DNA from 2 places in the Ensifer sp. LBL genome. Region 2 is predicted to be linked to the other one. Evidence: riboswitches for the same ligand, from Rfam matches in the RefSeq annotation. Region 2 holds a riboswitch; the other holds the start of a gene.
What was found. A riboswitch is a leader RNA that binds a small molecule or an ion and turns the genes downstream of it on or off. The one in region 2 is predicted to bind cobalamin.

Region 1 (15,716 bases), on a different contig from region 2:
AAACCACCGGAGCAATGCGGTTCCGCCAAGGATGCGTGTCTATTACGCTATTCTTCTCTCTGTCGTCGCTTCTTGTTCCCAGTCTTCCCTCAGAACCCTATGGAACTGATAGGCGTAAGGTACGTCCTCTTCAGACGGCTCAGGGATCGTGTCATCGCCGCCGGGGGGGCGCCCGTGCGGAAATAGTCCTCAACGGCAAGAAAACCTATTCCGATCTCGTTCAGTTCGACGCTGAAAATGTGCCACGCGACTTCTCCATTCCCCTCGGGGTCGGGAGCCTCATGGTAACGGTAGTTGAGCCACGGAAAGAGCCAATCAAACACGGCACCGGGCGAGAATCCGGCCAAGTAGAAATGGACGGCCGTTTCAGGATCTTCGCCTTCGGGCGAACCGAACGAAAAACAGGCCCTTCTGTAGTTGATGATCTTGTTAATCCACTCATCGATCGTGACGAAGACTTCTTCTTCGTCAGGAACGCGCTGGATAAGCTCCCTGTCCAGCGCCATACGGTTGCGGCGGGAACTCTCGGGGTCAGTGCGGCGGAAACTCTCCAAAAGGAGTTCCTTGGAGTCGGACGTGAGAAGTTGGTACGGAGTGACTTCAAGGCTCCAGCGACCGTTTGCCTCTTCCTTTACTAAGTGACGTTCCACTCTTTCCCAAAGCGTCAATCCACTGTCTGGATTGTGAAGAACGGTTGTGAAGTTGGCGCGGAAAGAGGCAGTCTTTATCGAGCCGGTACTGGTCGCTGATGTCGAGTATCGCGCCTGGTCGGAAGACAAGAAACTGCGGCACCCGTCCTTTAAGGGGGTGAAGAAGCGCGGCGCTAAGACAGTGGTCTATGAGATTAAACGGTTATCCCGTTCACTGCCCACGTAGTCCTGAATATTGAGGGCCTGACAAAATCGTGGAGCGGTTCACCGGGACTTTTCCCATGTAGTGCTCGACAACGTTCTCAATGGCTTTGACGAACCAGGCAGGGCTTAGCGGGCTGACGACCAACTCCTCGATGAGTGTAGGCAGGTCGCAGGGAACGTTGATACCAGGTGGGTTCTTTGTGAGGTCTCCCGTCTGGGGGGCGTCCGAAGGATTGTCCTGCTTGACCGGCATCTCGCTTATATACAGCCTAAGTTCGCTCTCGTGAGAGAAGTTTACTCGCTTCCGGAACGCAGGAACCATGGCATTCCCGTCAGGGAGCATTTCCTTGAAATAGTCTACATATTCGACGCAGCCGAGATACACATCTCCATCCGCCCTGATGGCGCTTTTCAAACGTCCGACCGTAGTGCGTATGGCTATCCCTGCGTCAATCGCTGAGTAGATCTTCCAAAGCGCAGCGGACTCATGGGGGTTCAGGTGCCAGCAATTTATGTAGGAAGTCAGGGCGATCACGTTGGCGATCATCTCTAGGTTTTCGGGTGAGTAAATTCGCCTGATGTTATCGCGAAAGCCCTGGCTTTCTGCGGCGCCAGAGCGTTTGAGAAATTCGTCGCCGATGGCCTGGATGAGAGCTGGATCCGACGAGACCCGCGCGCGCGCCTGGATCTGCGCGCTCGTGTAGTGCCCTTCAAAGGGATCGTCTCGCTGCAAAAGCTTCAACTGACAGAAATACAGGCTCGACGTAGTGAGAAGCGACAGCAGCTTCTCGACAGACATGAAGCGCCAAACAATTTGGTCGTCGCTCGGCGCCCGAACGATTGCCGGGTGCTCAGTTACAATTGGCATCGGCTTCTCCCGGATCTACTTGCTCACTAAATTGCCCTGAACTAGTATCGATTTGCGCATGTGAGCATAAGGGTGACGCCTGGCGCAATCTGAAACAGTCGCCCAGCTTAGAACCCAGCGTCGGAATGGTCCGATTAGGCTGATGAGCACCTTTCCAAATAGAAGGAGAGATATGCCATGAGCAACGATGGTATGGTCACCCGTGTTGGGTTTGCAGATCCGGATTGGCGCGTGGGATTAACGTGTCACGTCGAAATTGATGTGAAGGGGGAAAAGGAACCTGCAGTCTTAAAAGAGGCGGCGCGTGTGCTTCGGGATCTAGCCGGCAAGTTAGAGGCCGACAGCCTCGAAACAGGTTTCCACAAACTTACCGCGCTCGATGGAACTGAATGGGGCGAGGTTTACCTCGATCACTACGCGGAGACAATCTAGCAATCAGACGATGGGCCCGGTTACCGCCGGGCCCTTTTTTTACATGGCGTGAGACGCGGGCGGGAAAAATATTACGAAACGAGGTTCCTACGGTCTGTCCCACAATCCGGCAAGAGGCTGATTTCGTGCGCTTAATTTGCCCCGGCATGGGGCATGAGCCCAAAAGGTTGGCGGGAGGGCATGCGGGGCGGCCTTGGCATTGACGTTCTTCTAGCAGTTGAGCAAGGTGGCGTTTCAACCGAGCGCAACCAAGGAAACATGGGACGGATGCCCACCCTCAGCAACGAAGCCGAAGAAATCCACCGGATGTGTGAGACCTTCAACCAAATACACACGGGGGGATCAACTTCGAGTGTTTTGGCTGGCCTCATTGGGGTGGACCCGGAGTCGCCCGAGTATTTTTCCTTCATTTCAGCAATTCGCCTGCGCTTCAGGCGATTTCTTGAGGTGGCGCAAAATGCGATCGCAAATGAACGTCACCGAGGCCATCTGGAGGCGGCCGTAGCGCAATTGCAATCTTTCACTGATCAGCGCTTCTGGCAGTCCCATTGGCATGAGGCGAAAAAGCATGCGTTTCAGGACAAGCACCTTCTGACGATCGACATGGCTGGTGGAAGCCTTGCCAACGTCGCTCCGGTCGTGGTCTTGAGTGATGAAGAGCGCCGAGAGCATATCCAAAATCTCAACCTGGCCTTGAGCGCAGTTGAGGGTTCCGCCGACTATGCTGCTCAATTGGTGGCCCAAGCCATTCGAACCTCGATCAAAATGATAGAGTTGTTTGATGTCTACGGCTCGGCAGCGATCGGGGAAAAACTCTTCGAAACGCATGCAATCATTAAGCAGGCCGCAACCATCGCGCCGAAGGAGCGTAAATCGTCGTATGGAAGGGCGGCGGCAATCGTCGGCGTTGTGCTTGCTGGTGTTATCGCCGCGGATGACGCTTTCTCCGCAGTAGAGAATTTCTACACGAGAGCCAAAACAGCGGTCGAGATGTTGATGCTCGCCAGCCCGCCCGCTCAGAAGCTGCTTCCGTCTCCTACTGCGGACAAAGAGGCTGATAACGATGATACACCGAGCGGTGAAGGTGATGAGCAACTGAGGCTCTAACCCAAGAATGCTTTGCGTCTCGGGATATCGGGGTTCACGCTACGAAACGTCGGATCGAGAAGCGGGGGGATGACGTGAGACGGTCCCGCGCTACCAATTAAGTCGGTGCCAGCAGGGGCGCCATTTCTGAGATTGGCCGGAGGGCATCTGCCCTCCGGCGTTTGGCTAGCCGGTCACGCGTGGTCGCAGCCCTGAGGCTGCGACGGCGGAGCTGATTGGCGTCGTTCCCGCCCGGCAATCCACAGGGATCCATGAAGGCGCGAATGGTTTTTGCCGTGCCTTAGGGGAGAAGACCGCTGAGAGCGTTTTCCTTATAAGCAAAGTTGTCCTCGACAACTGCGTATAAGTTCGTGATCACATTTAGATCAGGTGCTTTCGCTATTCTAATGTAATCTTCATTCGATCTGATTTTATATACCTCGAACTCAAATTTGTTCGCCCAAGACCATTCGTCTTCATCATGATAGTGACGATACCTAGAAGATTTAACAACATACCTCGCGCCGTTTAGAAGCGTTTCGTAGGCTCTATCGACTTCCGTCCACGGATCTGTATCGTAGGAACTGGATAAATCCCAGGATGCTTCCTGCTTCGACGTGAGCTCAATTAGCTTTGTAATTGCTCTCACCCAGTCATTCGTGTTGTAGGCCATTATTTCGCCTCCTGCTCTTTCAGGTACGCCGTTATTTCTTCAGAGATCTCGTTGATAGTTCTGAATAAGTCCCAGTAAACCGTTGCATCGTTGGCAAAGGAAGCCTTTCTACCGGGGTCGTTGAGCCACTCGATGAGGCTCGCCCTTTCTTTTTTTGCACGCTCTATCAGCGAATGCATTCTATGTCCCGGGATTCGCTCTATCTCTCCAAGGGAAACGGGTATTTGTGAAATAAACCGTTCGGGCCTTAACTCCAACGCGCTTTTACTGGCAGTCTTGGCCATTGCCGTCGTAATCGCCGTCAAACTACTTTTTATTTCTGGAAACCTAGTTCTTGCGAAATACTTTCTAGATAGCGACCCGACCTCGTATGCGGCATACGCTGAAAAAAGCACTCCCAAGTAACTCAAGAGTGTCCCGATGACGGACCACACATCTGTTTTCGTCATCTGATTGCCGCCCGGGAAAATCGGCAACTCCCACCACAATGCACCTATGGTGATAGCTAAGGGGATTAGTACCCCGCCAAATACTACCTTCTTCACCGTTCCTCTCCAAACCTGAACCGATTTGTCAGCGATAAAACCAGTAGTTTAAGAAAGGCAGAAGAAACCGCTCCGTTCAGTTGAACTTTCTAGGGCCTTGAACGAATTTTTGTATCGGATTTGATGGTCCTCCGCGACCATTTGATAAGTTCGCCAAAATCCGAGAACAATCATTGAACTGCGTTGGCTAACCTTTCCGGTAACCAATTGATTCTGCTCGACCTTCGTGGGCCCTCCAGGCCCACCACTCAAAAAATCCAGCTTGCCATGTACATCCAGCTTGCCAGTTCGCCCGAAACGGGCAAGCTCGGCTGCTTGATCGCGGCTTTGCGGGTGGGGGAGTGTTCCAGTGCCGACAGCGCCATGGCGTCCCATTGGGTAAGGATATGATCGGCGTCGTAGCGCCTGACATTGGCTTCGGCGTTGGCGGAAAGGCGGGCGCGGAGGGGCTCGTCGGCCATCAGGTTGGAGAGGGCGGTCGCCAGGGCGTCGATGTTGCCGTTTTCGACGAGGATGCCGTCTTCGCCTTGGGCGATCATGTCGGTCGGGCCCCAATTGCAGGCGAAGGAAACGACGGGGAGGCCTGCGGCCATGGCTTCGAGCAGGGCGATGCCCCAGCCTTCGTAGCGGGACGACAGGACGAAGAGATCGGCGGTTTCGACCCAGAGGCCGGGTTTCGGCGTGACGCCCGGCATTTCCACTCGCTCAGCAAGGCCAAGCGCGTCGCGCTGGGCCTCCAGCGCTTTTCTCGCTTCGCCTTCGCCCCAGATGACGAGCTTCCATTCGGGGTGGTCGGCGGCCACCTTGGCGAAGGCCTCGAGCAGCAGATCGAAGCCTTTTTGCTCTGTCAGCCGGCCGACGGCGGTGAGCACATTGTTGCCGCGCTTCTTTTGCCAGCCCGTGGGCAGGTTGATGGCATTGGCGATCACCCGCCCGTGGCGGCGAACATCCGGCGGGAAATAGTCGAGGGCCCCCTTGGTCATGGTCACCAGCGCAAAGGCGCGCGGGTAGAGGCGAAGCTGCAGCCATTTCCAGAAGGGGCCGAAGGGCTGCACGGCCGGGTTGTTACGCTCGGACACGATCACCGGAAGCCTGAGGCCCCGTGTTGCAAGAAGCGTCAACACGTTCGTGCGCGTCAGGAAGCTCAGGACGAAGTCGGGACGAGTGCGGCTGATGGTCGAGCGCAGCCGGGAGAGCCTTCGTGCCACCAGCCAGGCGGCGCGCAGCTTGCCGGCCTTCTGGGCCGGCACGTCGAGCCGCTCGATGGCGACGCGTGGATCGAGCCGGTAATAGGGGGCGGAGGTTGGCGCTTCGAGCGTGATCACCGTGACAGCGCAGCCGAGGCGGGCCCAGTGGCTGGCAACGAGGCTGACGACGTGCTCGGTGCCGCCAGCGCCGAGTGCGGAAACGATGATGGTTATGCGCGCGCCAGCGATGCCGGCGGCTCCGACGATGTCGGTACCCGTGCCCTGATGCAATTTGGATTGCCCCTCGCTCTCCCCTTTTTATTATTAACAACTCCTTAAATTCGCGCAATGGGACTTTCGCAGTGTGGTAAACACGCAGGCGCGAAGCGATCGCGGCTTCCTGGCCGTCGGGGTCAGGGGGCGGACCTTGAAAAGTTCTCAACCCGTGGGACGATTGCGGGCGCCGAGCGTCTGCGGCGCGCGCAGGAGAAGGGGGAGGTCTCGGGCAATGCCGGTCGGCGATGCGCTTGGGGCGGAGGGCCACAAAAAAATGCCCGCGGGAGGCGGGCAGTTTTGGAGTGGGCGCATACGCTCAAACATGTTGCGCCTCGCTCCAAGGTGGCCATCAGAGGTCAAGGATCTGTAAATGCGCGATAGCTAAAAATGGGAGTGAGGGAAATCCTTCGTTCCGGCGCGCCGGCCGTGCTGCGGATTTCGGTGACGAGCCGGCGGCGAGTCGATTTTTTTTGTCAGGGGGTATCAGCCGTGGCGTCAGCCGGAGATTGCCACCGGGCGTGGTGGTGCGGAAGCGGCGGAGACGGATCGCCGTTCGCCGATGGCGCGATGCGGCCGCCTCGGCAAGCCTTTGCTTTTCCGAAATTGTTTCGCTGATAGCCCACGCCGATGCTGTGCGCTTGTTGTCCGTGAGGCACCGACGTCCGTCAGCGCATGGCGAAAGTGGCCGGCACAACCATGGCGGAAAACGCCGCGAAAGGAATTTTTAATTTAAGCAATGAATAATGAAGGAGGGGGTTGAAGATCGCCGCCGTTTCGCCCTATGGAAGCCCCGGGCGGCTGGACCGCTATTCGAAAGGACGTTTATGCGAATCAAATCCGCATGTGCCGGCGCAAGCCGCACCGCCGTTTCGGGTTTCAAGTTTCTCGTACCGACAACATCAGTTCTCAGCCTCCTGCTTCTGTCCGCCGGCTGCTCGTCGACGGTCATCAGCGAAACGCCGCTGTTTGCTTCGGGCCATTCGAGCGCCTATGCCAGCCCGGCGATCAAGGTTCGCAAGGAAGCGAAGGATCTGAAAGTCGCCGAGGCGGACGAGGATATCGTCGAGCCGGCGCCGACGCGCAGACGCACGACCGCCTATCTCGGCCGCGCGCCCTATATCTGCTCGCCGAGCGGCTTCGGGCGCACGTCGCACTGCTTCCTGAGAGCATCGCTCTAACGGCCTTTCGCGTTCGGCAAGCCGGGCGCAACCGATCATGGACACTGCGGCGGTCGACAGCCGTAGCGGCCGGCCTTTTCGCCATCCGGGCATGATGCCCACGGCCTCGCGGTCGCACAGGTTTCCAGCGCGCAGCAAGCCATGTCTGATTTCATGCGGTGCGACATGTGGCCCGCCGGAGAATATCGTTGCCTATTGCATTACCAAGATCGGTCCTCGGCGCTGGCGCGCTGGTGCTTCTGGCGGTTGCCGGAGCGACGCCGGCCTGCGCGCAGGATGCCATCGACGGTATCGACCGAACGATGACGACCGCCGCCATCACGCCTGAGGCAAGAGGTCGGGAAGCGCGCACGGTGGAAATCGGTGTCTACGATCCGCATGACGCGGTCGCAGACAGCGACGCGCTGACGCTCGAGCATGTCTTCGTCTACTGGCAGAAACCGGATCGGGCGCAGCTGAAGCGAAAATTCGCGAACGCGGCACGACAGGGTCGGGCGCTGATGCTGTCGGTCGAGCCCTATACCCACGCCGCCGACTGGCGCGCCGGTGGCAACCGGCTGTTTGCCGATATCGGCAAGGGCCGCTTCGATCGCGAGATCACCGACATTTGCACGCGCGCCGCCGATTTCGGCGGACAGGTCTACATTCGCTGGGGCCATGAGATGGAAGAGCCCGGCGAGCGCTATCCCTGGGCGCGCCGCGACAGCGAAGGCTACAAGGCGGCGTTCCGCTATTTCGTGCGCAAGTGCCGGGAACTGGCGCCGGCTGCACGCTATGTCTGGTCGCCGAAGGGCCATCGCAATCTCGCGGCCTACTATCCGGGCGACGATGTCGTCGATGCGATCGGCATCCCGGTCTGGGGCCTGCAGAAAATGGATGTCGATTACTGGGGGCGCGAACGGCGTTTCGTCGAAGCGCTCAAGGAAAAGTACCAGCGCGTTTCGCGTTACGGCAAGCCCGTGATCGTCGCCGAACTCGGGGTCTCCGGCTCGGCCGACTACAGGCGCGCATGGTATGCCGAAATCCTGGATCAGCAGACCTACCGCCAGGCCTTCCCGCTTCTGACAACCGTCGTCTTCTTCAACGACAAGGAGCCGTACAAGTGGCCGCTCGGTTACGGCGCGCCGGACTGGCGGCTCGACAAGGCGGCGCTCAAGGCGCTTGCCGACCGCGGACCGAAAGAAGCGGCCGAGCTCGCAGACTGATCGCCGCGCGCGACTTTAAATCTTGCTGATTGCAGCAGAGGCGTCTTCGGTCGGGGCGACGCGCCGATCGTCCTTCGGCGCATCGTGAAAGCTTCAAACTCCGCGCCCTTGATTGTGCCGGACCACGCTTGTGGTTCCGGAACATCCTGGTCGCCGGATCAGGCCAGCAACAGGCCCGATTCCCGGGCGGCGGCAGCAAAGCAGCGGCTCGCCCGGTCCGTACTCGTCAATCCATCCAGCGCATCCAGGCAACGCCTCAGGGCTGCGCGATATTCCCGTCCACGACGGCCCGGCCATTGCCGGAGCAGTTCCACGGCCTCGAACACCGTTCTGACCACAGTCTGCCGTCTTGCCGATAGTTTCAGGGGGATGGGAGTGGGAAAGAGTTTCTCGCTCATTGCATTCCTCGTTCACAGTCTTTTCGAGCGAGAGGGCAACGCAAGAGCGACGGGATGGTTCCACGTTGCCGGTCGATTTTTGTCCGTGCTGACGGCAGCCGACTTCTCTTCGGCTTTGCGAGCGGGATCTTTTCGTGGGCGCATCTTCGTCGATGGCGAACGAAGGGACGTGCGGCAGGGACGCGCCGTGGAGTTCGGACCGGTGTTGAAAGGTTTCGAAGATCCAGGCCGGGGCAGGTTGTGGCCGCCTACCGAGAACACTGAGGCGCAAGCGGGATCAGAGTTCCAGCGCAGCCTTAAGGTCGGTCGATTTCAGAACACGCAGGTCGAGGTCGGCTTCGATATGGTCGATGTGGTGGACCATCAGCCGTGCGGCTGCGTCGATGTCGCCGCGCTCGATGGCGTTGACGATTTCGTCGTGTTCGCTGTGGCCGCAGCTCGAAACGGTCGATTGTCCGTAGAGTGCAATGACCAGCGAGGAGCGGGCGACGAGTTCGTCCATGAAGCGGCGCAGGATCGCGTTACCGGAGAGGTCGGCAAGCGCCAGGTGGAAATCGCCCGATGCCTTGATCTCCGCACGACGGGCCGATTGGCCGCGCTGTTCGGTCAGTTGCCGCTCGGCTGCCAGCATGCGTCTGAGTTCTGACACCTCCGCCTTGCCGATCCGGGCGGCGGCGGCGCGCACGACACCGGGCTCGATCAGCCGGCGGGTCGCAAAGATCTGGCGCGCCTCGTCGATGGACGGGTGGGCGACGAAAGCACCGCGGTTCTTCTCGACGTTGACGAGTCCTTCATAGGACAAAGCCTGCAGAGCGGCGCGCACCAGTGTGCGGCTGACATTGAAGAGTTCGCCGACGTCGCTTTCCGAAAGCTTGGTGCCAGGCGCAAGCCGCCGCTCGACGATCGCATCGCGCAACGTATCGCGGATATGCTGACTGCCGATGTCGGTGGCCAGTTCGGCCTGATGGGGCGTGGTGGTCAAGGACATGAATCGATCCGCGAAGCAACGCGCTATCTTATCGTCGGACGAGGCGAAGGGAAACGACAATCTGACGCGCAAAGGTTGCGTGGGATTGCGCATGATCCTCAGGTCGGGCGAGGCTACTTGTCGAGTTCCGGATAGACCCGGTCGAGGAAGCCGGGCCGCAGTTTCTCGCCGACCAGGCAGTCGGGGGCCGGGAAGGCATCGACATAGCGTATCGTCGGCGGCGGTTGCAGACCGCTGACTTCGAGCACCAGTTTCTGGCGGATCGCGATGGAGAAATCTTCGGGCTCGTGCACCGGCAGCACGAAGGAGCCGGGGCCGCCGATGACACATTCGGCATAATACTGGTCGAGCGGGCCGGTGGAAACCGACGGGCGGATGAGGATCGCGAGCCCGTTGATGGTGATGCCGCGCGCGATCGCGGTCTCGCGGGCCGGAAGCACCGGCGGGCCGATGTTGTTGGGCCCGTCGCCGGAGATGTCGATGACCCGCCGCACGCCGCTGTACGCGTTGGAATCGATCAGTGCGGTGCCGTAGGTAATGGCGTTGGAGATCGAGGTGCCGCGCCGCGTGCCGACCGGGCGCTGCTCGATCAGCTTGGCGAAGGCATCCGCGTCGGCGGCGGTGTCGATCACCCGCCAGGCGACGACGGAGGATTCGTTCACCGTTCCAGCCCATTCGAAATAACCGATCGCGATGCGGCCGAGCTGACCGCTTTCGACGGCATCGAGAAAGTCGCGGTGCCGCAACGCCTCGACATAGCCGGCCCGCTGGATGCGGGCCTCGTCGAGATCCATCGAGCCGGACATGTCGACCGCCAGGATCAGTTCGACGTCGACATTCGTCGCCTCGGCGGTCGATGGGCTCGGGCCACCACTCAATGAAAGGAGTAACGCCAACACGCTCAACATCGCTTCAACCAGTCATTGCGCGCGGTCAGATTAGAAGACTGTAACACAAGATTGGATTTCGGCGACCGTTTGGGTGTAGTTGGCCTTCACTAAAGAGTGATTTTGCCGGGTCATGCATGAGCCCGGATGCCGACCGGGAAAGGCGGGATGCAGCAGCGAAGCGAAAATACCGAGCGATTTCAGATCGATCGATTGCAGCAGGCAGCGTTCGGCTATTTCCTCGAACAATCCGATCCGGTCACCGGGCTGATCGCCGACACCGCGTTGCCGGGCGCGCCGGCGAGTATCGCCGCGACCGGCTTCGGCCTTTCCTGCTACCCGATCGGCGTCGAGCGCGGCTGGCTTTCGCGCGGCGATGCGGCGCGGCGCGTGGTGGCGACCCTGCGCTTCCTTGCCCAAAGCCCGCAGTCCCGCCACCGGCAGGCGACCGGCTATCGCGGCTTCTACTACCACTTCCTCGACATGCGGACCGGCGAGCGCGCCTGGCAGAGCTAGCTTTCAACGGTCGATACGGCGCTGTTGATCGCCGGCGTCCTGACCGCTTCCGCCTATTTCTGTCGGAACGACGCGGTCGAAGGCGAGATCCGTGCGCTTGCTGACCGGCTCTATGCTCGGGTCGATTGGCGCTGGGCGCTCAATCGCGGCGATACGCTGACGATGGGCTGGCGGCCGCCGGGGCGGTTTTTGAAACATCGCTGGCGGGGCTATAGCGAAGCGTTGCTGCTCTATATGCTGGCACTCGGCGCGCCCGAGCATGCGATCGAACCGGAGCATTATGCGGCCTATGCCGAGGGCCATGACTGGATCCCCGTCGAGGGCCGGCCGCACCTGCATGCGGCGCCGCTCTTCATCCATCTCTTCCCGCAGGCCTGGCTCGATCTGCGTGGGCTGGCCGACCGGCCGATGCGGGAGCGGGGAACGGACTATTTCGAAAATACCCGGCGCGCCATCCAGTTGCAGCGGGACCATGCGCGCTCCAATCCCGGACGCTTTGCCGGATATGGTGAACACCTGTGGGGCCTCAGCGCCTGCCATGCGCCGCGCGGCCGGCTGCGGCTTCGCGATGGGCGCCAGCAGCGGCTTTTCGGCTATGTGAACCGCGGCGCGCCCTACGGCCCTGATGACGGCACGCTCGTGCCCTGGGCGCCGCTTGCCTGCCTGCCGTTCGAGCCTGAGGCGGCGCAGGCCTCCCTCGTGCATATGGCGAAGAGTTATCCGGGGCTTCTGAACGAGGGGCGCTTTCCCGGCGGCTTCAACCCAAGCCTCGGTGGCGGCGGGCCGGAGGGCTGGATCGATGCGCGGGTCGTCGGTCTTGACCAGGGCCTCGTTGTCATGATGATCGAGAACTGGCGAAGCGGCCTTGTCTGGACGCTGATGCGCGGCATACCGGCGATCCGCCTTGGTCTTCAACGAGCGGGCTTCGACGGTGGCTGGCTGCGGCAGGGGGAGGGTGCGCGTGGCAATCCGCCCGCATCCAGCGCCAAGGGATGAGAATGGGCGAAGGAGACGGCATGCGCTTGAACGACCACCGGCCGACAGCGGCGATCGCGGACGCATTTGCGCCGCAGGCGCTGGCCGTCGCCGACCGTCTGCGTGCCCAGTTTCCGGAGGCTGCCGTCTCGTTCGGGCCGGCGGCCAGCGAATTCAGCGCGCCGGGCGACTTCTGGGCTGCGGGCAGCGCTGGCCTTGAGGCGGGGCTCGCCTATCAGGATTTCTTCGGGGTCGGCATGACCGACCGGATCCGCGCGGCGCATCTGATCGCCTTCTATAGCCGTCAGCTGAGCGTGGTCCTCGGCGCGTTCCATCTCGGCGCCGGGCTGCAGCCGGAGGTCGCCGGCATTCGTTTCGAGGATTGGGCGCGGCTTCACCGTGGTGCCGAAGTCACGGGCAAACGCTATCATTTTCGCTTCCAGCCGCCGGCGATGGGGCGCAAGGGTGGAGAGGAGGGCGTCAGCGCTTTTGAACAGGGCTTCGTCGCTCATCTGGCACCCGTCATTGCAGTCCTGAAGGCACGGACAGGCCTCTCGAGCGGGGCGCAGTGGCGGCTCGCGGCGGATGCCCTGGCCGGCGCGTTCCTCGAAATCGGCCGCGCGATCGGGGATGAGGCGCGCGGCATGGCCGAGGCGCTGGCGATCGTCAAGCGGCCCGGCTCGCGGCTCTATTCTGATGAGCTTTGCTATGAGCAGATTGCGGCTGTCGATCCGGCAAGTGGTGAACACATTTCACGCCAGTATCGGATCCGCTGCGGCTGCTGTCTCTATTTCAAGACGGAGGGCGGAAGCTTCTGCGACACCTGCGTCCTGCTGGAGCCGGAAGATCGCCGTGCGCGGCTGGCGGCGCATCTCATGCAAAACGGCGGGGCCTGAACCCCGCCGTCGCCTTGCTGACGATCCGTGATCGGCGACCACTATGCCTTGACGAAGCGCTCGTTGATGAAGCCGGAGACGACGCCGAGCACGATCCAGAAGGCGAGCGTAGTGGCGAGTGCGGCCACCGCAAACTCTGCGCCGAGCACGGCCGGAACGTTGCTGGTGATGTCGAGCGGCTGCGGCGCACCGTAGACATGGGGCGCTGCGATCAGCACGAGGCCCGCGACCTTGGAGACGATCTCCTCGCGCAGGACGACGAGATAAAGGCCGACGGCCGAAAGCGCGACCGTTGCCAGCCACCAGGTCTGGCGGTCACCCAGTTCGGCGGCCGGAAAGCCAGGCAGTTCCGGCGGCAGGCCGATCGCCGGCAGCATGTGCACGGCAAGCCAGCCGCAGGCGCCCCAGAGCGCGCCGTTCCTGAGCGTGATCGGATAGCCGATCACCAGGCTGACGCCGGCGAGCAGCAGGCCGAAGCCGGAACCGGTGACGAGGTTCGCGATCAGCGTGCCGGAGAAGCGGCTCATGCCGAACATGATGCCGCCTTCCTCGTGCTCGCCCTCATGGGCATAGGCGGGTGTGATCGGCGACAATGCGTCGAGCAAGGCGCTAAGCGGCGACACGGCCTTGAGCGACGAATGCTGGTCGTGGTTTTCCGCGGCAGGCTGTGCCGCACCCGGCTGGGCGGCGGGCTGTTCGGTGGGGGCCGGAGCCTCGCCTTCGAATTCCTCTGCATGCAGGATCAGCGGCGTGACGCGCAATTCCTGGGCGCCGGTCATGAAGACACCGGCAATCAATCCAGCCACGATCGCGGCCAGAAGCGTTCTGACAATCATCTTGAAATCCCTCGATAACGACAAAAGCCACGCGCTGCGGCGTGGTCCTTGAGCCTTCCCATTTTGCCTGTGCTGCGGATGGCGTTCGCACGCCGGAAAAACCGGGATGCACACAAGCCGACATCCGGCTCGGGCCGGATGTGTTCAGGTCCGCAGATTGTTCGATGCGGAACGTTGTTGACGTTCCGAGGCATCGGTCAGTGGCAGGGGAAGCCGTAGGAGTGGCGGGTGTCGTGCGCCGTGTCGTGCAGCACGGCCGAGTTGGCAAGGCCGGCGCCGAAGACGAGGAATGCGCCGATGAAGAGCGCGATGACGCCAGCGGTCAGACGATCGCTGAGGGAGAGCGGGGTGCTCGAAATGGTAGACGTAGCCATGACAACCTCCGTGATGGCATCGGGAAATTCCCGGTTGGGCCCTATGCCCGCATCGAGTGGCAGGTTTCCTGGCTCACGGCGTTGGGCTCGATGCCCTCGGTCTGCCTCGCCTTCCCAGTTCGGCCGCCCTCTCGCGGCCTTTCCAGTGGCTTCTTCCGGATCGCTCCGGAATGGCAGATCGACGTCGCTCTACAGTCGCGGGGTCGGCCGTGATTTGAATGCCCAGAGTGGGTCCATCCGTCACGTTCCCGTTTACTCCCGAAACGCGTTCGCGTCCCGGGAACCAATCGATCCCAGATGATTAGGATTCTGTCATGGAGTTGTCAATTGAGCCTGCGCCGCCGCGCGGTCCATCCGCGACAAAATCCTTGATGGTCATGCGCTTGTAGGCCTCGACGATCTGGTCGCCCTCGGCCCGATCGACCGAGACCGCAAGCCGCATGGTGCAGTCGCCGAGATGCATGATCAGGAAGGCGGCGCTGTCGATTTCCTCGCGCGGCGTCGCCGGCACAAGCCGGGCCCAGACATCGGCCAGCAGCTTTCCGCCGGCGCGGCTTTGCGCAAGGTCGATTTCGCGCAGCGCCTTGTCGGCCTGCATCGCCGACCAGATGTCGCGCATGACCGGCTCGGCGAGGAACATCTCGTAATAGATGTCAAACAAAAGCGAGAAGGCGTCGCGCAACTCGGCGATCGAGGTCACCTTGGCCAGTTCGGCCGCGATGCACTCGTTGCAGACCGCATTGTAGCGCTCGGCGAGCGTGCGCACGATTGCCGCCTTGTCGGGGAAGTACTGGTATAGCGAGCCGATCGAAATCCCAGCCTTTTCAGCGACTTCGCTCATGCGCATGGCGTCGCTGCCCTTTTCCTGGATGAGCGCCGTCGCGCAGGCAAGGATCTGCTCGACGCGCTCGCGACTGCGCTTCTGGCTCGGTGTCCGGCGCAGCGCAGGCTCGTCGTCGGCGGGAAGCGTGGCGGGGCTTGCATCTGAAATCATGAGTAATGCTCACATTTTGACTTGACTCCTAAAATACGAGGATTTATCACATTTGCAAATGTGAGAGATACTCATGTTTGTTGGTGGAACCTCAGGAGGAAACGATGTCTCAGAAAATCACATTGGTTTTGGGCGGTACCGGCAAGACGGGGCGGCGGGTGGCCGAGCGCCTTCGGGAGCGGGGCGTCGCGGTGCGCATCGGTGCCCGTTCGGCGTCGCCTTCCTTCGACTGGACGGAAGAGACGACCTGGGCGCCGGTCCTTGAAAACGTCGATCGCATCTATGTCTGCTTCCAGCCGGATCTGGCGGTGCCGGGCTCCGTCGAGGTGATCGCCAAGTTCTCGAGCCTTGCCGTCAGCGCCGGCGTCAAGCGGCTGGTGCTGCTGTCGGGGCGTGGCGAGGACGAGGCGGAAGCGGCAGAGCGCGCGCTGCAGGCCTCCGGCGCCGACTGGACGGTCATCCGGGGCAGCTGGTTCTTCGAAAACTTCGACGAAGGCTTCCTCGCCGAGGGTGTCTTGAGCGGTTCCGTCTTCCTGCCCGTGGACACG
Region 2 (15,716 bases):
GGGCGCTCGACCCGGAGCTTGCCTCGTGGCTCGCTTTCGCCGTGCAGAAGCTCGATGAATTAAGCCTTCTCGCCCGTGCCTTCGAGCCGGGGCTTGCCAGCCCGGAAAGGGTCTTTGCGGCCTCGAGCGAAGCGGCCAAGGCGCGTCTGACGTCGCTCAGGATTCATGATCCACTTGTTGCCGGGCGACTGAAGGCGCTGACGGCAGCCGACAGCGAGCGCCGGTCTCCTTTCCCGGCCCGTCGCGCGCTCCAGGCGGACGCGCTGCCGTTGCCGCTTTTCCCGACGACGACGATCGGCTCCTTCCCGCAGACGCCGGAGGTCCGGCAGGCCCGTTCCCTGCATGCCAAGGGCGAACTCAGCTATGTCGACTACACCGCCTATCTGCGCCGGGAAACCGAGCAGGCGGTGCGCTGGCAGGAAGAGATCGGCATCGACGTGCTGGTACACGGCGAGTTCGAACGCAACGACATGGTGCAGTATTTCGGCGAGCAGCTCTCGGGCTACGCCTTTACCCGAAGTGGCTGGGTACAGAGCTACGGTTCGCGCTACGTGCGCCCGCCGATCATCTTCGGCGACGTTTCCCGGCCGAACCCGATGACGGTCGAATGGGCGGCCTTTGCGCAGTCACTGACCGATCGACCGGTCAAGGGCATGCTGACGGGTCCGGTCACCATGCTGCAATGGTCCTTCGTGCGCGACGACCTGCCGCGGTCGGTGGTGTGCCGGCAGATCGCGCTGGCGCTTAGCGACGAAGTCAGGGATCTCGAGGCATCGGGCATCGCCATCATCCAGATCGACGAGCCGGCGCTGCGCGAGGGTCTGCCGCTCAAGGCCGCCGACCGCAAGGCCTATCTCGAGTGGGCGGTGGAGTGCTTCCGCCTCAGCGCCGCCGGCGTCGGCGACGCCACCCAGATCCACACCCACATGTGCTACTCGGAGTTCAACGACATCATGCCGGCGATCGCGGCGATGGATGCAGACGTGATTTCGATCGAGACGTCGCGATCGAAGATGGAACTGCTCGGCGCGTTCACCGGAAGGGCCTATCCGAACGAGATCGGGCCGGGCGTCTACGATATCCATTCGCCCCGCGTACCGGCGGTGGTTGAAATGGTGCACCTCATCGAGCGCGCGACCGAAGGGCTGACGCCGGCGCAGATCTGGGTCAACCCGGATTGCGGGCTGAAGACCCGGCGCTGGGAGGAAACCCGGCCAGCACTTGTCAACATGGTGGCGGCGGCGCGCGCCCTGCGCCAGGCCTTCGCGGATGATCCCTGCAAGGCGCTTCGCGCATGACGGACCACACGGAAGCGGCGTCGGGGGAACCCCCGGCGCCACAGACCCTCGTCGATATCGTCTTTCCCGGCGACACCAATCATCACGGCACCCTCTTTGGGGGTGCCGCATTGGCGCTCATGGACCGGATCGCCTTCATCGTCGCCACCCGCCACGGCCGCGTTCCCTTCGTCACTGCCTCCTGCGACCGGATCGACTTTCGCGCACCCGCCCGCATCGGCCAGATCGTCAGTTTCTCTGGCCGCCCGGTGCGCGTCGGGCGGCGCTCGATGGTCGTCGACGTCGAGATGGTGGCCGAAGACCTTGCGACCGGCGGCCGCGATCTTTGCTCACGCGGACAGTTCACCATGGTTGGAATGCCGCAGGACAAAGGTGCCGACTGGCACCTTCCGCCGCTCGCCGAGCCCGCGCCGGCTGTGCCCGCGGCCAATTTCGTCGGCATGACCGACATCGTTTTTCCGGGCCAGACCAACAGCGCCGGCGCGCTCTTTGGCGGCGATGCACTCGCCCAGATGACGAAGGCGGCCTTCGTCGCCGCGACCCGGCTGACCGGCAAAGCGATGGTGCTCGCCTCCTGCAGTAGCGATTTCAAGCGGCGTGTCGCCGCCGGAACGATCGTCGACACGCTGGCGCGCGTCACCCGGACCGGACGCAGTTCCACAACGATAGAGGTCGAGCTCTGGTCGGAAGAACTGCTCAGCGGCGTGCGTCTGCTGACCGTCACCGGGACTTTCGTGATGGTGGCCGTCGACAGCCGCAACCGCCCGGTTGCGGCCTTCGCCGCCTGAGCAAGCCGGGAGTGTCGCTCATGGCGCCCTCGGTCCACAGGATTGATTGCGCGCCGCCATTTACTCCCCGTTATCCACACCGAAAAAGAAAAGACCTCTGCACCCCCGCCTCCAGCATATAGAACCTATTGACGCAGATTTGCGATGAACTACTATATCTAGTGTTCGAGGTTCTTCCGATTCGCAAGGATTGGGAGCTAAGACGGGAATACGGTGCGCCGGCGGGTTTCCGCTCAGGCTATGCCGTAGCTGCCCCCGCAACTGTAGACGGCGAGCGACTGTCCGGAATTGGACCACTGAGGCATGAGGCCTCGGGAAGGTCGGGATGGAAGCTTTGACCCGTAAGCCAGGAGACCTGCCTCGAGCAACAAACGTCCACGGGCGGGGTGTCCGGAGGGGTTGAGTGCGTGGCAGGATGAGCCTGCCCGATCGTCTCGACATCTCCCCGGCAGCCTGTCGAAAGCTTCGGGGTGAAGTCATGTCAGTTTCTTCCAGTTCAGATCCACCTTCTGCGGACGGGTGCGCATTGTTGCGCGCCTGATCGAAAGGCCGCGCCCTGAGAGTCCGCATCCGCGGAAATTCCGGAGCGCCCGACCAGAACGAGCCGGCCAGGTCGCGTAGCTGCACATGGACCAGCTTGCCGACATCCGCTCCGGTCGAGGCGACCGGGGAGCGATGTTTCATGCCCTATCGCCAAGCCCACGGTTCGCGTTCGCGCGGCCCGCCGATTTTTTGCGCCCATTTGCCAGCCCCTCACGAGGAACCCATGTCGATCACCGTCTACAGCAAACCTGCCTGCGTCCAATGCACCGCCACCACCCGCGCGCTCGACCGTCAGGGCATCGATTATCGCATCGTCGATATCTCGGAGGATTCCGACGGTTTCGCGCTCGTGCAGGGTCTCGGCTACCGGCAGGTTCCAGTGGTCGTCGCCGGCGAACGGCATTGGGCGGGGTTCCGCCCGGACATGATCAGCGCGCTTTCCTGAGGGAGAGAAGCGATGGGGCTGATCGTCTATTTTTCCAGCCGCTCGGAAAACACCCATCGCTTCGTTGAGAAACTCGGCCTTCGCACAGCCCGCATACCGCTTAGGGAAAGTAAGGATGCACTTACGGTTTCGGAGCCCTATGTGCTCGTCGTACCGACCTATTGCGGCGACGATGGCCGAGGTGCCGTGCCGAAACAGGTGATCCGCTTCCTGAACGACGCGGGCAACCGCTCTCACATCCGCGGCGTGATCGCTGCGGGCAACAGCAATTTCGGCGCGACCTTCGGGATCGCCGGCGACGTGATCTCGGCCAGGTGCCGGGTGCCCTACCTCTACCGGTTCGAACTTCTCGGAACCGAAGAGGACGTCGCCAATGTCAGACACGGGATGGAACGATTTTGGACGTCACGACACTCGAACGCCCCCTGAAGGCGACGGAAGCAGCGCTCGACTATCATGCGCTGAACGCCATGCTGAACCTCTATGACGAGGAGGGCCGGATCCAGCTCGACAAGGACCGGCTGGCGGCAAAACAGTACTTCCTGCAGCACGTCAACCAGAACACGGTGTTCTTCCATAACCTGCGGGAAAAGCTCGATTATCTGGTGATCGAGGGCTATTACGAGCAGGAAGTGCTGGACCAGTATTCGTTCAACTTCGTGCGCGATCTCTACGACCACGCCTATTCGAAGAAGTTCCGTTTCCCGACCTTCCTCGGCGCCTTCAAATATTACACGTCCTATACGCTCAAAACCTTCGACGGAAAGCGCTACCTGGAGCGCTACGAAGACCGCGTCTGCATGGTGGCGATGGCCTTGGCGCGCGGCAACGAGGCGCTTGCCCGCGACCTCGTCGACGAGATCATTTCCGGCCGCTTCCAGCCGGCGACGCCGACCTTCCTCAATGCCGGCAAGAAGAGCCGCGGCGAGCTCGTCTCCTGCTTTCTGCTGAGGATCGAGGACAACATGGAGAGCATCGGCCGCGCCATCAATTCGGCGCTGCAGCTTTCCAAGCGCGGCGGCGGCGTGGCGCTGTCGCTCACCAACATCCGCGAGATGGGCGCGCCGATCAAGCAGATCGAGAACCAATCCTCCGGAGTCATCCCGGTCATGAAACTTTTGGAGGACTCGTTCTCCTATGCCAACCAGCTTGGCGCGCGTCAGGGCGCAGGTGCTGTCTACCTACACGCCCACCACCCCGACATCATGCGCTTCCTCGACACCAAGCGTGAGAACGCCGACGAGAAGATCCGCATCAAGACGCTGTCGCTCGGCGTCGTCATCCCCGACATCACCTTCGAGCTCGCCCGCAACAACGAGGACATGTACCTGTTCTCGCCCTATGACGTGCAGCAGGTCTATGGCGTGCCGCTCACCGAAATCTCGGTGACGGAGAAGTATCGCGAGATGGTGGAGGATGCCCGCATCCGCAAGCGCAAGATCAAGGCGCGCGACTTCTTCCAGATCATCGCCGAGATCCAGTTCGAGAGCGGCTATCCCTACATCATGTTCGAGGACACGGTGAACCGGGCAAACCCGATTGCCGGCCGCATCACCATGAGCAACCTCTGCTCGGAAATCCTGCAGGTGAGCGAGGCGAGCGAATTCAACGACGACCTCTCCTACAAGCACATGGGCAAGGACATCTCCTGCAACCTCGGCTCGCTGAACATCGCCGCTGCCATGGACAGCCCGGATTTCGGCCAGACGATCGAGACCTCGATCCGGGCACTGACAGCCGTCTCCGAAATGAGCCACATCTCGTCCGTACCTTCGATCGAGAAAGGCAACGACGACAGCCACGCGATCGGCCTCGGGCAGATGAACCTGCACGGCTATCTCGCCCGCGAGCGCATCTTCTACGGCTCCGAAGAAGGCATCGATTTCACCAACATCTATTTCTACACGGTGACCTACCACGCCATCCGCGCATCGAACCGGCTGGCGGTCGAAAAGGGCAAGAGCTTCGCTGGCTTCGAAAACTCGAAATACGCCTCTGGCGACTATTTCGACAAATACACCGAGGCCGAATGGCTACCGGCGACCGAAAAGGTGAAGGCGCTGTTCGAGGAAGCCGGCATCGCCATCCCGACCCAGGAAGACTGGCTGGACCTGAAACGGGCAGTGATCGAAGGTGGCCTCTACAACCAGAACCTCCAGGCCGTGCCGCCGACAGGCTCGATCTCCTACATCAACCACTCGACCTCCTCGATCCACCCGATCGTCTCGAAGATCGAGATCCGCAAGGAAGGCAAGATCGGCCGCGTCTATTACCCGGCCGCCTTCATGACCAACGACAATCTCGAATACTACCAGGACGCCTACGAGATCGGGCCGGAGAAGATCATCGACACCTATGCGGCCGCCACCCAGCACGTCGACCAGGGCCTGTCGCTGACGCTGTTCTTCCGCGACACGGCGACGACCCGCGACATCAACCGCGCCCAGATCCACGCCTGGAAGAAGGGCATCAAGACCATCTACTACATCCGTCTTCGCCAGATGGCGCTCGAGGGCACGCAGGTCCAGGGCTGCGTTTCCTGCGCGCTGTAGCACTCCGTACCCATTAAGTGCCCCTCACCCTAACCCTCTCCCCGCTTGCGGGGAGAGGGGACGTGCCCCACGCAACGCCGACGGATGCATCATGACGGTGCGGCTAGTCCCTTCTCCCCGCGCGCGGGGAAAAGGTGCCGGCAGGCGGATGAGGGGCAACCCGCACCGCACGGATGAGATGGCTTTACGCCCGAGAGGACAACGACATGAACATGCACACCAAAACCACAAGCCGCATCCGCGCCATCAACTGGAACCGGATCGAGGACGACAAGGACCTGGAGGTCTGGAACCGGCTCACCGGCAATTTCTGGCTGCCGGAAAAAGTGCCGCTCTCCAACGACATCCCCTCCTGGGCGACGCTTAAATCCGAGGAGCAGACGCTGACGATCCGGGTCTTCACCGGCCTCACCTTGCTCGACACGATCCAGAACGGCGTCGGCGCCATCAGGCTGATGGAGGATGCGGCCACGCCGCACGAGGAGGCGGTGCTTTCCAACATCTCCTTCATGGAGGCGGTGCACGCGCGCTCCTATTCCTCGATCTTCTCGACGCTCTGCCTGACGCCTGACGTCGACGACGCCTATCGCTGGTCGGAGGAAAACGAGTTCCTGCAGAAGAAGTCGGCGCTGATCATGGCGGAGTATTCCTCCGGCGATCCCTTGAAGAAGAAGGTCGCCAGCGTCTTTCTCGAGAGCTTCCTGTTTTATTCCGGCTTCTACCTGCCGATGTACTGGTCGAGCCGCGCCAAGCTCACCAACACCGCCGACATGATCCGCCTCATCATTCGCGACGAGGCGGTGCATGGCTACTATATCGGCTACAAATTCCAGCGCGCTTTGGAGCGTCTGAGCGAGGAGCGCCGCCAGGAGATCAAGGATTTCGCCTTCGACCTGCTGCTCGAACTCTATGACAACGAGGCGAAATACACCGAGGCGCTTTATGATGGCGTCGGGCTCACCGAAGACGTGAAGAAGTTCCTGCACTACAACGCCAATAAGGCGCTGATGAACCTCGGCTACGAGGCGCTGTTCCCGGCGGAAGCCTGCAAGGTCAATCCCGCTATCCTCTCCGCCCTTTCGCCGAACGCCGACGAGAACCACGACTTCTTCTCCGGCTCCGGCTCTTCCTACGTCATTGGCAAGGCGGTCGCGACCGAGGACGAGGACTGGGATTTTTAAGCGCAGTCCATCCGTGCACACCTGACAACAAAAGGCCGGCGAGGACATCCTCGCCGGCCTTTTGGTTCAGCAATAACAGCCCCTATTCTGCCGCGACCACCCGGCTTCGGCCGATCGTGGCCTGGGTCAGCAGGAAGGCGGCAAGGGCGCAAGCGGCAATCGCGCCGGCCATCGGCAGAGCCGTGCCGTCGAAGAAGATGGTCGCGACCACCATGGCGACGGCGGCGGTGACGAAGTGCAGCGTGCCCATCAGTGCCGACGCCGTGCCGGCGATCTCGCCGTGGTCTTCGAGCGCCAGCACCGCCGAGGTCGGGATGACCAGGCCGAGCACGCCGTAGCCGACGAAGAGGAAGGCAGCCATAACGGGCAACTGGTTGAAGCCGAGGCTCATGGCGATGAACATCGTGACCATGGTGAGCGCGAAGGCGCCGACGGCAAGATGCATGACGCGCACCAGGCCAAAACGCTCGCCGAGCCAGCCGGTCGCCTGCGACACCGCGAAGAACGACACGGCGTTCATCGAGAACGCCAGGCTATATTGCGTCGGCGTCAGCCCATAGTGGTCGATCAGCACGAAGGGTGAGTTAGCGAGATAGACGAGGAAACCGGAAATGCCGAGACCGCCGATGAAGGTCAGCGTCAGGAAGTTGCGGTCGGACAGAAGCAGGCGATAGGCGGCAAGCGCGCTTGCGATGCTGCTGTCGGCGCGGTCCTTCTTCGGCCGGGTTTCCTGCAACTGCGTCGACAGCAGGATCAGGCCGATGAAGGCGGCAATGGTCACCGCATAGAACACGCCGCGCCAGCCGTAGAAGCCGATGACGGCGCTGCCGGCGAGCGGCGCGAGGATCGGCGAAATGCTGAAGACCAGCATCAGCATCGACATCAGCCGCGCCGCCTGAACGCCGGTGTGCATGTCGCGCACCACGGCGCGCGGGATGACCATGCCGGCGGCACCACCGATGCCCTGCAGGAAGCGGAAGGCAATCAGGGTTTCGATGTCGGTCGAAAGCGCGCAGCCGATGCTGGCGACGGTGAAGAGGCCGATGCCGAGGTAAAGCGGCGCCTTGCGGCCCCAGATATCGGAGAGTGGACCGTAGATCAGCTGCGAGATGGCAAAGGAGATGAAGAAGGCCAGCAGGCTGAGCTGCACCACGCCGTTTTCGGCCGCCAGATCTTTGCCGATCGACGGCAGGGCCGGCAGGTACATGTCGATTGCAAAGGGGCCGATCGCCGAGATCAGGCCGAGCACGATCGCCGTGCGAAGGAAGGACGTTGTCATGGCAATGAACTTTCAGAAATCGCGCCAGCCGAACCGCTGCCGCCCGGATTGAAACTCAAAGACATCGTCGTGCCAGGATAGAGCGTTGGGGAACCGCATCCTGCGCTGACTATCTCGTCCATTAATTTGGACACAAGTGTAAAATTAGACAGTATTGTCTAAATCGTCAATGGGGCCTATCTTCGCTCCATGAAGAAATTTGATTTGGCCTCGGCTGACGCTCGCCCGCAGAAAGGGCAATTCGCGAAACGCCTCTCGATCCTGGAGGCCGCGGCCGATGTTTTCTGTCGGGAAGGCTTTTCCGGCGCCAGCATCGACGAGATCGCGGTCGTTGCCGGGGTCTCGCGCCAGACCATCTACAATCACTACCGCGAGAAAGAGACGCTGTTCATGGCGGTGATCCAGGACATCATGGATCGCGTGAACGGCGTGCTTTTCTCCATCCTCGCGACCTTTCCCGAAAATGCCGACAATCTCGAGGAAGACCTGGTCGAATTTGCCGTGCGCCTCAACAAGAACTGCAATTGCAACCAGGACGCCAAGTTCATCCAGAAGCTGATCTCGACCGAGGGCAACCGCTATCCGCATCTGTTCCAGTTCTGGCGGGAGCAGGGACCGGGCAAGACCGACCGGGCGCTGGCGGCGCTGTTTGCGCGCCTTGCCCACGTGGCGCCGCTCGACATCGACGATTTCGACCTCGCAGCGCGCCAGTTCATCGCGCTGATCAAGGCGGACCTGCAGATGGGCGGGCTCTTCGGTGAAACGCCGAGCGAAGAAGACCTGGAGATCAGCGCCCGCAGGGCGGTGAAGACGTTCCTGCGCGCCTATGGCCGGCCGGCAGCGGCCTCGGTGGGCTAACGCCACCCGTCGCCAGAAACCGATCCCGACCTATCTGGTGATGCGAAAATCACCGATGTGCTCGGGCGCGTCGACAAATTCGGCAACGACCTTCGAAACCCATGCACCCGGCGGGCCGTCATGCAGACGCTCTAGCATGAGAGTGACTGCCGCCTCCGGACCGCTGATCAACGCAGCCACCGAGCCATCCGCTTCGTTTCGAACCCATCCCACAAGACCGAGCCTGCGCGCCTCGTCGCGCGTCCAGACCCTGAAGCTAACGCCTTGCACACGCCCGAGAATCCGGACCAGCGCCGTCTTATCAGCCTCAGCCATGGCTCGTCTCCCTTGTCGTCTATCACGCAATCTGGCGCAGGGTGGCGGAAAGACAAGCCACCCGCAAATGGACTGGAAAGGCGACCACTGCAACCTAAAAATTTCCACACTACATTTCAAATATTTTGTTCGTGTATTTTTAAAAGTTGACGCGCGAAAACTTTTATGGTTTTTACGGCCTCACCAAGACGGCGGTGGGAGGGCCTCGCCAGCTTGGCTGAGACACAAGAAGGCCCGCGCCGTTTCCAGGGAGGAAACCATGAACATGTCCCGCATTCTGAAGTCGCTCGTCGCCGGCACGGCGCTGTCGCTCCTCGCCTCCACCGCCTTCGCCGATGGTATCGGCGCATCGCTGCTGACCCAGCAGCATCCGTTCTACATCGAGCTCGCCGACGCGATGAAAGCCGAGGCTGAAGCCAAGAACGTCAAGCTCGAGGTTTCGATCGCCAACCAGGATCTGAACAAGCAGCTCGCCGACGTCGAAGACTTCATCGTCAAGGGCGTCGACGTCATCGTCATCTCGCCGGTCGACAGCCAGGGCGTACGCGCCGCGATCGAGAAGGCCGAGAAGGCCGGCATCAAGGTGATCACCGTCGACGTTCCGGCCAACGGCGCGACCGTGACCTCGCACATCGGCACCGACAACTTCACCGGCGGCGTCAAGGCCGGCGAGCTGATGGCCAAGGTCCTCGACAATAAGGGCAAGGTCGCCGTCATCGACTACCCGACGGTCCAGTCGGTGGTGAACCGCGTCAACGGCTTCAAGGAAGCGATCGCCAAGCATCCCGACATGGAGATCGTCGCGATCCAGACCGGCATCACCCGCGCCGAAGCGCTGGCCGCTGCCCAGAACATGCTGCAGGCCAATCCCGATATATCAGGCATCTTCGGCTTCGGCGACGATGCGGCGCTCGCTGCCGCCGTCGCGGTCAAGGCTGCTGGTCTGGAATCCCAGGTCAAGGTCATCGGCTTTGACGGCATGAAGGAAGCCCGCGACGCCGTCGACACCAACCCGGTCATGGTCGGCGTCATCCAGCAGTTCCCGGACCAGATGGGCAAGCAGGCCGTCGACACCGCCGTCAAGGTTGCCGCCGGCGAAACCGTCCCGGCCGAACAGCCGATCGTTCCGGGCGTCTACACCGCGAAGTAAGTCCTCCCAGGACAGCCGCCGCCTCACCTCAGGGGCGGCGGCACCCATCAGGGTCCGTTTCCGTCCTCTGGCCGGAGGCGCTGCTCTCGGCTGACCTGAAGGAGGCCGCCATGTTTGGTTCGACCAGCGATACCATTCTCGAAATCGACAACGTCACCAAATCCTTCGGCCAGGTCGCGGCACTGAAGGGCATGCGCCTCAAGGTCCGGCGCGGCCGGGTGCACACGCTGCTCGGCGAAAACGGCGCCGGCAAATCGACGCTGATGAAAATCCTTGCCGGCGTGCACGCGGCGACCTCGGGTGAAATCGCACTCGACGGACGCCCCTACCAGCCGCGCAACCCGCAGGATGCCGCCGCCCTCGGGCTTGCCATCGTCTTCCAGGAACTCAGCCTCTGCAGCAACCTGACGGTGGCCGAGAACATTCTCGCGACCCGCGAGCCGCGCCGCTTCGGCTTCATCAACGACAAGGAACTGGTCGCCAAAGCCCGTGCGATCGTTGCCGATCTCGGCCTGCCGATCGACGTCAGCGAGAAGGTCGGCAATCTCTCGATCGCCCAGCGCCAGCTGGTCGAGATCGCCAAGGGCCTCAGCCACGAGGCCAAGGTCGTCATCCTCGACGAGCCGACGTCGTCGCTCAGCGACAGCGAAGCCGAGATCCTGTTCGAGATCATCGGGCGGCTGAAGAGCCGCGGCGTCGCCGTCATCTACATCTCTCACCGCATGGAAGAGATCATGCGGCTCAGCGACGACATCACCGTCATCCGCGACGGTGAATATGTCTCCACCCATGACCGTGACGACGTCACCATCGAGGCGCTGATCGCGCTGATGGTCGGCCGCCGCATGGACGAAATCTATCCGCCGCCGGCGCACGAGCAGAAGGCGAAGGCCACGCCGGTTCTGGCCGTCGATGGCCTGACCCGCGACGGCGAATTCGAGGACATCTCCTTCGACATCCGGCCCGGGGAAATCCTCGGCTTCTTCGGACTGGTCGGTTCCGGCCGCTCGGAGGTGATGAACGCGCTGTTCGGCATGAAGACTGCGACCGGCACCGTGCGCTTCGAAGGGCAACCGGTCCGCTTCCGCTCACCGGCAGAGGCGATTGCCCGCGGCATCGGCTTCGTTACCGAAAACCGCAAGGAAGAAGGCCTCGTGCTCAGCCACAGTGTCGGCTGGAACATCTCGATGGCCGCCCTTTCCGACTTCACCAGCCCGCTCGGCTTCACCCGCAGCCGCGCCGAACGCACGGCGGCAGCCCAGGAAGTCGGCCGACTGGCGATCAAGACCCACTCGCTCGATACGCCCTCCGGCTCCTTGAGCGGCGGTAACCAGCAAAAGATCGTGCTCGCCAAGTGGCTGCTGACCCGACCCAAGGTGCTGATCCTCGACGAGCCGACCCGCGGCGTCGATGTCGGCGCCAAGTTCGAAATCTACAAGATCATCCGCCAGCTGGCGGCCGAGGGAACGGCGATCCTGCTGATCTCCTCCGAGCTGCCGGAGGTTCTGGGAATGAGCGACCGCGTCGTCGTCATGCACGAAGGCGTCATCGGCGCAACGCTCACCAGTGCCGACCTCAACCCGGAAACGATCATGGCGCACGCAACGGGATTCCAATCATGACACAGCAATCCGAAGTCCAGGCCGCCTTCCTGCGTGCCCTGAAACAGTATGGCGGCATCCTTTTGTCGCTGGTGATGCTCTGCGTCATCTTCTCCTTCCTCAACCCGCGCTTCATGTCGGTCGTCAACTTCATGAACATCCTGCAGCAGGTAGCCGTGGTGGCGATCGCCGCCTTCGGCATGACCTGGGTGATCCTGCTCGGTGAAATCGACCTTTCGGTCGGCTCGATCATTGCGGTCGCCGGCATGGTCGGGGCGCAATGTTTCGCCTTCGGCCTCGGCTTCGCGCCGGCGCTGGTCGTCACGCTTCTCGCCGGCGCCCTGATGGGCATGCTGAACGGCGTGCTGACGGCAAAGCTGCTTTTGCCATCCTTCATCGTCACCGTCGCGACCATGGGCATCTACCGCGGCATGGTCAGCCTGCCGACCAACGGCGCGCCGGCGATGATCGAGAACTCGACCTGGACGGCCATCGGCACGGAGAGTTTCCTCGGCCTGCCCATCATCATCTGGGTGGTCGCCGTGCTCTTCCTCGTCAACCACATCCTTCTGAGCAAGACGAGCTTCGGCCGCCGCGCCTATCTGACGGGCGGCAATCGCGAGGCAGCGGTCTATTCCGGCATCAAGGTCGACCGTCTGAAGATCACCATCTTCATGATCTCGGGCGTGATGGCGGCGATCAGCGGCGTGCTTCTGTCGTCCCGCCTGTTCTCTGCCCAGACCAATGCCGGCATGAGCTACGAGCTCGACGCGATCGCGGCTGCCGTGCTTGGCGGCACCTCGCTTGCCGGCGGCGTCGGCACCATGGTCGGCACGCTGATCGGCGCGCTCATCATCGGCGTCATGAACAACGGCATGAACATGCTGTCGGTCCCCTACTTCTACCAGCTCATCGTCAAGGGCCTGGTGATCCTGATCGCCGTTTGGCTCGACGTGCGCGCCAAGCAGGCAAAGCGCTGATCTTTCCGAAGAGAAACAACCCCATGCACAAGATACTGACGATCGGCGAAATCCTCGTGGAGATCATCGCCACCGAAAAGGGCGACGGCTTTCGCCAGGCGACCCCTTTGATCGGTCCCTACCCGTCGGGCGCGCCGGCGATCTTCATCGACCAGGTCGGCAAGCTCGGCCAGGCAGCGGCCATGATCTCGCGCGTCGGCAACGACGATTTCGGCCACGTCAACCTCGACCGGTTGAAGGCAGATGGCGTCGATATCTCGGGTATTGCTGTCGATCCGCTCGGCACCACCGGCAGCGCCTTCGTGCGCTATCGCGCCGACGGCAGCCGTGCCTTCGTCTTCAACATCCGCCACAGCGCCTGCGGCACGATCCGGCTCGACGAGGCAACCCGGGCGCTGGTCAGAACCTGCAGCCACCTGCACGTAATGGGCTCGTCGCTCTACGCCCCGAGCGTGGTCGAGAGCATCATCGCCGCGATCGAGATCATCAAATCGGCCGGCGGCACCGTCTCTTTCGATCCGAACCTTCGACCCGAAATCCTCGACAGCCCCGGCATGCGCGAGGCGCTGCAGACGGTGCTTGCCAAGACCGACCTCTTCCTGCCGAGCGGACAGGAACTCTTCCTGTTCACGCAGGCAAAGACCGAGGCGGAAGCCGTTGCGGAACTGCTCGCCGCCGGCATCAAGGCCGTTGTCGTCAAGCGCGGCGCCGAGGGCGCGAGCTACTTCGATCGTGAAACGACGCTCTCGCATCCGGGCTTTGCCGCCGAGGAGGTCGACCCGACCGGCGCCGGCGACTGCTTCGGTGCGACCTTCGTCACCTTCTGGCTGAACGGAGCCAAACCCGCTGAAGCGCTGGAATTCGCCAACGCCTCGGGCGCGCGCGCCGTCATGATCTCCGGCCCGATGGAAGGCGCCTCGGCGCGCGCCGATCTCGAAACCTTCATCACCGCGAAAAAGGGCTGACCGCCATGCAACAGAACCTTCTGATCGACATCGCCCGCTGGTCCGAACGCCCCGGCCCGCGCGGCATTCCCTCCGTCTGCTCGGCCCACCCGCTGGTGATCGAAGCCGCCATGCTGCGGGCACTCAAGGAGGACGCGGCGCTCCTGATCGAGGCGACCTGCAACCAGGTCAACCAGGACGGCGGCTATACCGGCATGACGCCCGCCGACTTCACCCGCTTCGTTGCCGAGATCGCCGATCGCGTCGCCTTCCCGAAGGAAAAGATCATCCTTGGCGGCGACCATCTCGGCCCGAACCCATGGAAGCACCTGCCGGCAGATGAGGCGATGGACAAGGCCGAGACGATGATCAAGGCCTATGCGAAGGCCGGCTTCACCAAGCTGCATCTGGACACCAGCATGGGCTGCGCCGGCGAGCCGGTGGCGCTGCCCGATGCGATGACCGCAGAACGCGCCGCGCGTCTGGCCGCCGCCGCCGAAGCTGCCCTTCGCGGCGAGGATGGCACCGCCCCCGTTTATATCATCGGCACCGAAGTGCCGGTTCCGGGCGGCGCACTGGAAGAACTCGACACGCTGGAAGTCACCGCACCAGAGGCGGCGATCGAGACCGTCTCCATTCATCGCCAGGCGTTTGAAAAGGCCGGCGCTGCCGACGCTTTCGGACGCGTCGTCGGCGCTGTGGTCCAGCCGGGCGTCGAATTCGGCAACGAGAATGTCATCGCCTATGACAGGGCAAAGGCCGCCAAGCTCAGCGCCAGCCTGAAACAGCTCGACGGCGTCGTCTTCGAGGCGCATTCGACCGACTACCAGACGCCGGAGGCGCTGCGCGATCTTGTTTCCGACGGCTTTGCCATCTTGAAGGTCGGCCCGGGCCTGACCTTCGCTCTGCGCGAAGCGCTTTACGGCCTCGACCAGATCGCCGCCTTCCTCTTTCCGGACGCCCGCAAGCAGACGCTGGCGGCGGTCACCGAGGACGTGATGCGCGAGGAGCCGGCCAACTGGGGCAAGTATTACCACGGCTCGGCAGAAGCCCAGCGACTGCAGCGGCATTTCTCCTATAGCGACCGCATCCGCTATTACTGGCCGCACCCGAAGGTCGCGGCAGCGGTCGAAGAACTTCTGGCGTTGCTCGATGGCGTGACGATCCCGGAAACGCTGATCAGCCAATATCTCCCCGGCAGTTACGAGCGGGTGCGCGACGGCGAAGTTGCCGCTCAAGCAAAACCGCTGGCACTTGCTGCCGTCGACCGGGTTCTCGAGGATTATTTCATGGCCTGCCGCGCTTAGCGGCCGGCCCTCTGTTCGGTGAATATTTGCGAGCCGGTACTGCCTATCCCCTCGAAATGAACCTATAAACGAAATCAAAACAATATGGGGCACAGCGACCGTGGACAGACAGATCAAGACCATGGAGGATTTTTCGGAGTTCGTCGGCCTGTCGCGCCCGACGGTCTCCAAATACTTCAATGATCCAGGCTCGGTCCGCAAGAAGACCCGCGATGCCATCGAGGCGGCGATCAAGCAGTCGGGCTTTCGCCCGAACATCTTCGCCGTCAACCTCAACCGCCGCCGCACCAACATCCTCGGCGTCATCGTTCCGAACTCGACCGACCCCTTCTACATGGCGCTGACGCGCCGGATCGAACACATCGCCAACCAGGCGGGTTTCCTCGCCTTCGTGCTCTCCTCCGACGGGCGGCCGGAAATGGAGGAACGGGCGATCGAGACCTTCAAGTCGATGAACGTCGCCGGCGCCATCATC

Region 1: another riboswitch for cobalamin. It lies ahead of OKW20_RS17720 (CbtB domain-containing protein); the one in region 2 lies ahead of nrdH (glutaredoxin-like protein NrdH).

What each region holds. Positions count from the first base shown of each region.
Region 1 is NZ_JBNDJY010000004.1:364,792-380,507, forward strand. Features, by position in the region: gene OKW20_RS17640 (hypothetical protein) at 90-779, opposite strand; gene OKW20_RS17645 (hypothetical protein) at 697-876, shown strand; gene OKW20_RS17650 (hypothetical protein) at 862-1,722, opposite strand; gene OKW20_RS17655 (hypothetical protein) at 1,900-2,154, shown strand; gene OKW20_RS17660 (hypothetical protein) at 2,308-3,261, shown strand; gene OKW20_RS17665 (hypothetical protein) at 3,542-3,913, opposite strand; gene OKW20_RS17670 (hypothetical protein) at 3,913-4,458, opposite strand; gene OKW20_RS17675 (glycosyltransferase family 4 protein) at 4,707-5,936, opposite strand; gene OKW20_RS17680 (hypothetical protein) at 6,746-7,099, shown strand; gene OKW20_RS17685 (glycoside hydrolase family 26 protein) at 7,288-8,304, shown strand; gene OKW20_RS17690 (DUF982 domain-containing protein) at 8,463-8,702, opposite strand; gene OKW20_RS17695 (GntR family transcriptional regulator) at 8,980-9,690, opposite strand; gene OKW20_RS17700 (DUF1194 domain-containing protein) at 9,804-10,598, opposite strand; partial or broken gene OKW20_RS17705 (glucoamylase family protein) at 10,746-12,089, shown strand; gene OKW20_RS17710 (ferric iron reductase) at 12,110-12,964, shown strand; gene OKW20_RS17715 (CbtA family protein) at 13,006-13,800, opposite strand; gene OKW20_RS17720 (CbtB domain-containing protein) at 13,998-14,174, opposite strand; cobalamin riboswitch at 14,216-14,477, opposite strand; gene OKW20_RS17725 (TetR/AcrR family transcriptional regulator) at 14,476-15,168, opposite strand; gene OKW20_RS17730 (NAD(P)H-binding protein) at 15,273-15,716, shown strand, end outside.
Region 2 is NZ_JBNDJY010000002.1:292,248-307,963, forward strand. Features, by position in the region: gene metE (5-methyltetrahydropteroyltriglutamate--homocysteine S-methyltransferase) at 1-1,298, shown strand, start outside; gene OKW20_RS08605 (acyl-CoA thioesterase) at 1,295-2,086, shown strand; cobalamin riboswitch at 2,238-2,463, shown strand; gene nrdH (glutaredoxin-like protein NrdH) at 2,853-3,074, shown strand; gene nrdI (class Ib ribonucleoside-diphosphate reductase assembly flavoprotein NrdI) at 3,087-3,503, shown strand; gene nrdE (class 1b ribonucleoside-diphosphate reductase subunit alpha) at 3,473-5,626, shown strand; gene nrdF (class 1b ribonucleoside-diphosphate reductase subunit beta) at 5,833-6,807, shown strand; gene OKW20_RS08630 (multidrug effflux MFS transporter) at 6,890-8,086, opposite strand; gene OKW20_RS08635 (TetR/AcrR family transcriptional regulator C-terminal domain-containing protein) at 8,276-8,944, shown strand; gene OKW20_RS08640 (acylphosphatase) at 8,975-9,259, opposite strand; gene OKW20_RS08645 (substrate-binding domain-containing protein) at 9,519-10,409, shown strand; gene OKW20_RS08650 (sugar ABC transporter ATP-binding protein) at 10,520-12,031, shown strand; gene OKW20_RS08655 (ABC transporter permease) at 12,028-12,990, shown strand; gene OKW20_RS08660 (tagatose kinase) at 13,014-13,955, shown strand; gene OKW20_RS08665 (D-tagatose-bisphosphate aldolase, class II, non-catalytic subunit) at 13,961-15,241, shown strand; gene OKW20_RS08670 (LacI family DNA-binding transcriptional regulator) at 15,363-15,716, shown strand, end outside.